2 linked regions of the Tardiphaga sp. vice304 genome follow. Each later gene encodes a partner of the first gene's protein in a complex. Links are inferred from orthologs where the notes say so. Each region holds a gene or a part of one and is shown on either strand. Other genes may lie near its edges.

Evidence for each region. The genes of interacting proteins can lie anywhere in the genome.
Region 2: the proteins of FNL56_RS25900 (region 1) and accD are in contact, whole or in part, in a solved structure (PDB 8UXZ), measured with the Escherichia coli proteins. The link is inferred for Tardiphaga sp. vice304 from one-to-one orthologs.

The regions. Positions count from the first base shown.
Region 1 is NZ_CP041402.1:5,428,327-5,432,891, reverse strand. What follows is about bases 245-3,227. They hold FNL56_RS25900 (acetyl-CoA carboxylase carboxyltransferase subunit alpha), read right to left. Parts: upstream 2,226-3,227; coding sequence 1,263-2,225; downstream 245-1,262. Other genes in these bases: FNL56_RS25895 (DedA family protein), read right to left, coding at 2,424-3,080; FNL56_RS25905 (peptidylprolyl isomerase), read left to right, coding at 245-997. Also shown: more of FNL56_RS25905, read left to right, coding at 50-244; cobaltochelatase subunit CobS, read left to right, coding at 3,367-4,374. UniProt on the Escherichia coli protein: Component of the acetyl coenzyme A carboxylase (ACC) complex. First, biotin carboxylase catalyzes the carboxylation of biotin on its carrier protein (BCCP) and then the CO(2) group is transferred by the carboxyltransferase to acetyl-CoA to form malonyl-CoA.
Region 2 is NZ_CP041402.1:217,766-220,730, reverse strand. It holds accD (acetyl-CoA carboxylase, carboxyltransferase subunit beta), read left to right. Parts: upstream 1-999; coding sequence 1,000-1,932; downstream 1,933-2,965. Other genes in the region: FNL56_RS00915 (bifunctional folylpolyglutamate synthase/dihydrofolate synthase), read left to right, coding at 1,935-2,965; trpA (tryptophan synthase subunit alpha), read left to right, coding at 62-898; trpB (tryptophan synthase subunit beta), read left to right, coding at 1-65.

The DNA.
Region 1 (4,565 bases):
TGTCCCGCCGACCCCGATAGCCCACCTTCCCCCGAGATAAGGATTTTCCATGACCATCGTATCGCCCGCCAAGAAACCGGGCCAGCGCCCGGGGCTCGCACTGGCCGCCCTGACCGGCGCCTTCGCGATGGCAATGCTGTCCAGCTTCCCGGTCTATGCCCAGGGGGCCGATGCCGCCAACCCCGTCCTGGCCAAGGTCAACGGCTCCGAGATCCGCGCCAGCGATGTCGCTCTGGCGGAAGAAGAACTCGGCCCCAGCCTGGCGCAGATGGATCCGGCGACCAAGAAGGACAACGTGCTGTCGTTCCTGATCGATATGAAGATCGTCGCCAAGGCGGCCGAGGACAAGAAGATCGCCGACCGCGAGGACTTCAAGACCAAGCTAGCCTTCGCCCGCAACCGGCTGCTGATGGACAATCTGCTGGCCGTCGAAGGCAAGGCCGCGGTGACCGATGACAATATGAAGAAGGTCTATGAGGACGCCGCCAAGCAGATCACCGGCGAGGCCGAGGTTCATGCAAGGCACATCCTGGTCGAGACCGAGGCCGAGGCCAAGACGATCGCGGATGAGCTGAAGAAGGGCGCCGACTTCGCCGAACTGGCGAAGAAGAAGTCTAAGGACCCAGGTGCGGCCGATGGCGGCGATCTCGGCTTCTTCACCAAGGACCAGATGGTGCCGGAATTCTCCGCCGTGGCGTTCGCCATGGAGCCCGGCAAGATCTCGGATCCCGTGAAGTCGCAGTTCGGCTGGCACATCATCAAGGTCGAGGAAAAGCGCAACCGCCAGGCCCCGGCCTTCGAGCAGGTCAAGCCGCAGATCGAGACCTATGTCGTACGCAAGGCGCAGGCCGACTACGTCACCGGCCTTCGCGCCGCCGCCAAGGTCGAGCGTATGGACCAGGCGGCAGCCACCCCGGAAGTCGCCAAGCCCGCCGAAGCCCCGAAGGCCGACGCGCCGAAGCCTGCCGACAGCAAGATGGCCCCTGCGAAGAAGTAAGCCTGAGCGTGACGCGCTGATCTTCCCTCTCCCCTTGTGGGAGAGGGTGGATCGACCGCGAAGCGGTCGAGACGGGTGAGGGGGCCACAAGCTCCGAGCCTGGAATTACCCCTCATCGGACCGCGCTTCGCGCGGCCACCTTCTCCCACAAGGGGAGAAGGGACGATGGAGCCGCTGCGTTCGAGCATCCTTGTTCAAGTGACGATCCCGACAAAAAGCCCGCTCTTTTCGCAGAAAGCGGGCTTTTTGCTGTCCGGGAGTAACCTCAGCCGATCTTGCGGCCGATATCGAGAAATTTCTGCCGGCGCTGCTGGCGGATGGTGGCGGCATCCAGCCCGCGCATGTCGTTGAAGGCCTGCGCAATGGCGTCGCCGGTGGTGGCGATCATCGAGGCGGCATCGCGGTGGGCGCCGCCGGCGGGCTCTTTCAGGATCTGGTCGATCACGCCGAAGCGCAGCAGGTCCTGCGCGGTGATCTTCATGTTGGTGGCGGCTTCCTGGGCCTTGGTGGAATCTCGCCACAGGATCGAGGAGGCCGCTTCCGGCGAGATCACGCTGTAGATCGCGTGCTCCAGCATCAACACGCGGCTGGCGGTGGCGATCGCGATCGCGCCGCCGGAGCCGCCTTCACCGATGATCACGGCGACATTGGCAACGCCGAGCCCGAGGCAGGCGTCGGTCGAGCGCGCGATGGCTTCCGCCTGGCCGCGCTCTTCCGCGCCGATGCCGGGGTAGGCGCCGGCGGTATCGACCAGCGACAGAACGGGAATGCCGAAGCGGTCGGCCATCTCCATCAGGCGCACCGCCTTGCGGTAGCCCTCGGGGCGCGCCATGCCGAAATTGTGCTTCAGCCGGCTTTCGGTGGTGTTGCCCTTTTCCTGGCCGAGTACGCAGACCGCCTCGCCGCGAAACCGGCCGAAGCCCCCGACCATCGCCTCGTCGTCACCGAACTTGCGGTCGCCGGCCAATGGCGTGAATTCGGTGATCAGCGTCTCGATGTAATTCATGCAATGCGGCCGCTGCGGATGCCGCGCGACCTGGGTCTTCTGCCACGGCGTCAGGCTCGCATAGAGCTCGTGCAGCGCGGACGCCGCCTTGTCCTCGATGCGAACGATTTCCTCGCCGATGTCGCTGCCGCCAGCGGCCAGCGCGCGCAGCTCATCCACCTTCGCGTCGAGTTCGGCGACAGGCTTTTCGAAATCGAGATAAGAGCGCATGTTTTCGGACATTCAATGGATATGGGGGCGCAGGCGGGCGGGCGAAACAGCTATCGCAGGCTTTTCAAGTCAAAATGCGGCGGAAGTCAAGCAGGCGAAGGAAATGGCGTTATAGATCAAACAGTTAATTTCATGGCGGCGATCCGCGCGGTCGCGATCGGCGGGGCGCCGCGGGCTGAACGCCGATTTCGCGGCGGTGTCGCAGAGCTCTCATCGGACGGCCGCAGCGGCTGCCTGCACCTGGCGGCGGCGACGCCACCACCACGTCGCAGCACCCGCGAGCGCGGCGATCACCATGACCGCCGGAATCCAGATCTGCTTGCCGTAGCCGGTCGCGTGCGGCAGGCCGCTATAATGGTGTAGCATCGACACCGCCAACACGCCGGGCAGGACATGCGCCGGTGCCCAGAGCATGACCGCGGAGACATTGATCCCGTAGAACTTCAGCGGGCGCATGCCGAGCGCGCCGGCGGTGACGGGCACGAAGGCGCGGATCGGCGGCACGAAGCGGCCAAACAGCACCGCCAGCACGCCGAAGCGATGGAAGAACGCCTCGCTTTGCGCGATCAGTGCGGGGTATTTCGACATCGGCCAGGCCTCGAGAATGCGCTGTTGTCGCACATGCCCGGTCCAGAACGCCACGCCGTCGCCGATCACGGCCCCGGCGGCCGCCGCCAGCAGCACGCCGATCAGGTCGAGATCGCCAGACGGCACCAGCGCACTCAGCGCCAGAATGATGGTCGAGCCGGGAATAACCGAGCCGACCACCGGCACCGCTTCCAGCATGGCGGCTAGAAACAGCACGAGATAGCCGAGCCAGGCATGCAAGGCTACGAAATGGGTCAGAGATTCAATCCAGGAAGCCACGCAATATCCGTTCCGTCGCCAGCGCGCCGTTCATTGCAGATACGAATACAACCGCTGATCGGGCGATGAGATCCGCAAATCGAGCTGCCACAACGTGGTGCGCAGCATTTCTGATTCGCAGGGCTGCCCTCCAAAAATATCCTGCCAATCTATCTTGATGATATTGCAACGGAACTTTGATGGCCGGGTGGGCTTTGTCCGGCAGCATTGGTCTGCTACGTTCGCCGCAGCACCCATTCGCAGCCATTGTGACTGGTTTCGGAAAATCCGGGACCACGGAGGATTGATGACCGCCGCCATGACCAAACCGCAAGAAATCACCGGATCGCCCAGCGGCATCCCCGACATCAAGCTGTCGGTCCGGAAGGTGTTCGGCATCGATTCCGACCTCGAAGTGCCCGCATTTTCCAACGGCGACCCGCACGTCCCGGACGTCGATTCCGATTACCGCTTCGACCGCAATACCACGCTGGCGATCCTGGCGGGCTTCGCGCGCAACCGTCGCGTCATGGTGACCGGCTTCCACGGCACCGGCAAATCGACCCATATCGAGCAGGTCGCCGCCCGCCTGAACTGGCCGTGCGTGCGCGTCAATCTCGACAGCCACATCAGCCGCATCGATCTGGTCGGCAAGGATTCGATCGTGGTGCGCGACGGCAAGCAGGTCACGGAATTCCGCGACGGTATCCTGCCCTGGGCACTGCAGAACAACATCGCGCTGGTGTTCGACGAATATGACGCCGGACGCCCCGACGTGATGTTCGTGATCCAGCGCGTGCTGGAAGTCTCCGGCCGCCTGACGCTCCTGGACCAGAACAAGGTGATCAAGCCGCACCCGTCGTTCCGGCTGTTCTCGACCGCCAATACGATCGGCCTCGGCGACACTTCGGGCCTGTATCACGGCACCCAGCAGATCAACCAGGGTCAGATGGACCGCTGGTCGATCGTCACCACGCTGAACTATCTCGCCCATGACGAGGAAGTCGAGATCGTGCTGGCCAAGGCCAAGCATTATCGCACCAATGAGGGCCGCGACATCGTCAACAAGATGGTGCGCCTCGCCGACCTCACCCGCAACGCCTTCGCCAATGGCGACCTGTCGACGGTGATGAGCCCGCGCACGGTGATCACCTGGGCCGAGAACGCCGATATTTTCAGCGACATCGGCTTCGCATTCCGCGTCACCTTCCTCAACAAGTGCGACGAACTGGAGCGATCGCTGGTCGCGGAGTTCTACCAGCGATGCTTCAATGCGGAATTGCCGGAGAGCTCGGTGAACGTCGCGCTGAGCTAAAAGACTTTTCTTGTTTCCCCTCCCCCCTTGTGGGGGAGGGTGGATCGAACACGCGTAGCGGGTTCGAGACGGGAGAGGGGGCGCAGCAGAATACGACCCCTCTCCCGCCTTAGCTCCGCCGTAGCCGATGCAATGCATCGGCGTTATTTTATAACGGCGGCCGGAAGGCCGCCTACGCACCCTCTCCCGCA
Region 2 (2,965 bases), 5.2 Mb from region 1 along the record:
TGTCCGGCCGCGGCGACAAGGACATCCCGCAGGTCGCGGAAATTCTGCGCGGAGTGAAGCTATGACCACCCGCATCGATACCCGTTTTGTTGCGCTGAAGGCCGAGGGACGCGCCGCGTTCGTCACCTTCCTGATGGCCGGCGACCCCGATCTCGACACCTCGCTCAAGCTGATCAAGGCGCTGCCCGCGGCCGGCGCCGATATCATCGAGATAGGCATGCCGTTCACCGATCCGATGGCCGACGGCCCGGTGATCCAGGCCGCCGGCCTGCGTGCGCTGAAAGCCGGCACCACGCTGCGCAAGACGCTGGCGATGATCCGCGAATTCCGCAACGGCGACGACGTCACGCCGATCGTGCTGATGGGCTACTACAATCCGATCTACATCTATGGCGTCGACAAGTTCCTGGTCGATGCCAAGGTCGCCGGAGTCGATGGCCTGATCATCGTCGACCTGCCGCCGGAGGAAGATGCCGAACTCTGTCTGCCGGCGATGAAGGCCGGGCTGAATTTCATTCGCCTGGCCACGCCGACCACCGACGACAAGCGGCTGCCGGCGGTGCTCGCGAATACGTCGGGCTTCGTCTATTATGTCTCCGTCACCGGCATCACCGGCGCAGCGAGCGCGGATGCTTCGGTGGTTGGTGCCGCCGTCGCGCGAATCAAGCGCTACACGGATCTGCCGGTCTGCGTCGGCTTCGGCATCCGCACCCCGCAGGCGGCACACGACATCGCGCAGCACGCCAATGGCGCGGTGGTCGGCTCGGCGCTGGTCGATGTGTTGAACGACACGCTGGACGCCGAGGGTCGGGCCACCGCCACCACGGTCAGCGCGGTCACCGATCTCGTCGCCGCGCTCGCCGAGGGCGTCCACGGCGCCAGACAGGCCGCAGAATAAGCCCAATTCGGCGACATAGACCCGCACGGCGGTTGCCGGTCCCGGCCCGCGCCGCCATATCAAGACCCTAGCGACGCCCCCTGAGCGACGCGGAGAACAAGATGAACTGGCTTACCAACGTCGTCCGGCCGAAGATTCGCAGCATTTTGCGCCGCGAAACGCCGGAAAATTTGTGGATCAAGTGCCCCGACACCGGGCAATTGGTGTTCTACAAGGACGTCGAACAGAACCAGTTCGTGATTCCCGGCTCGAACTATCACATGCGGATGGGCGCCGTGGCGCGGCTGAAGTCGATATTCGACAACGAGACCTGGTTCGACATCGCGGTGCCCGAAGTGACCGCCGATCCGCTGAAATTCCGCGACGAGCGGAAATATGCCGATCGCATCAAGGATGCGCGCGCCAAGACCAGCATGAAGGATTCGGTGAAGGTCGGTTACGGCAAGATCGAGGGCGCCGGCGCCGTCGTCGCCGTGCAAGATTTCGACTTCATGGGCGGCTCGCTCGGCATGGCGGCTGGCGAAGCGCTGGTGCGGGCGTTCGAGCTCGCCGTCGAAAAGAAAGCGCCGTGCATCGTGTTTGCGGCCTCCGGCGGCGCGCGGATGCAGGAAGGCATCCTGTCGCTGATGCAATTGCCGCGCTCGACCGTCGGCGTGCAGATGCTGCGCGATGCCGGGCTGCCCTACATCGTGGTGCTGACCAACCCGACCACCGGCGGTGTCACCGCCTCTTACGCGATGCTGGGCGACGTGCAGATCGCCGAGCCCGGCGCGCTGATCGGCTTTGCCGGCGCCCGCGTGATCGAGCAGACCATCCGCGAAAAGCTGCCGGAGGGCTTCCAGCGTGCGGAGTATCTCAAGGAGCACGGCATGATCGACATGGTCGTGCACCGCCACGACCTGAAGCCGACGCTGGCCCGGCTGTGCCGCATCCTGACGAAGTCGCCAGCGATCGACCTCGTGCCGCGCGTCGCGCCGGTCGATGAGCCTGCCGAGATCGAAATCAGCGCGGAAACGCCGGCCGCTCACGCGTGACCATGAACGCCGCGTCGCCGTCGCCGCTCGGTGACATCCTGACGCGGCTGTCGGCGCTGCACCCCCGCGCCATCGACCTGTCGCTCGACCGCATGACGCGGCTGCTGGCGCAACTCGATTACCCCGAACGACATCTGCCGCCGGTCATCCATGTCGCCGGCACCAATGGCAAGGGCTCGACCATCGCGTATCTGCGCGCGATCGCCGAGGCCGCCGGTCTGCGCGTCCATGTCTACGCCTCGCCGCCTCTGGTCCGCCTCAACGAGATGATTCGCCTGGCCGGCACGCTGGTCGGCGACGACGAATTGCTGGCGACGCTGCAGCAGGTCGAGCGCATCAATGCCGGCGCGCCGATCACGTTGTTCGAAGTCGAAACCGCCGCGGCGTTCCTGCTGTTTGCGAAACATCCTGCCGACGTCGTGCTGCTGGAGACCGGTCTCGGCGGAAGGCTGGACGCGACCAACGTCATCGACAGGCCTGCCGCCTGCGTGTTGACGCCGATTGGCATCGACCACACCGATTTTCTCGGGGACACGCTCGTGAAGATAGCGGCCGAGAAGGCCGGCATCCTCAAGCGCCGGGTGCCGGTGATCTCCGCCGAGCAGTTACCGGAAGCCGCCGCCGTGATCGAGCAGACCGCGCGACAACTGCACGCGCCGACGCATTTTGCCGGGCAGGAGTGGCATGTCAGCATCGAGCGCGGGCGTCTCGTCTATCAGGACGATCGCGGGTTGATGGATCTCGCCGCGCCAAAACTGTTCGGCCGCCACCAGTTCGGCAATGCCGGGCTGGCGATCGCGACCTTGCGCGCGATCGATCTGTTCAGGATCGACCATGCCGCGTTCGAGGCGGGTGTGGCGCGCGCCGAATGGCCGGCGCGGATGCAGCGGCTGTCAATGGGCCGGCTGGTGGAGATGGCGCCGCCGGACTCCGAAATCTGGCTGGACGGCGGCCACAATGTCGATGGCGGCCGCGTCGTCGCAGCAGCGCTCGGCGATCTCGAAGAGCGGGTGCCGCGCCCGCTGGTGGTGAT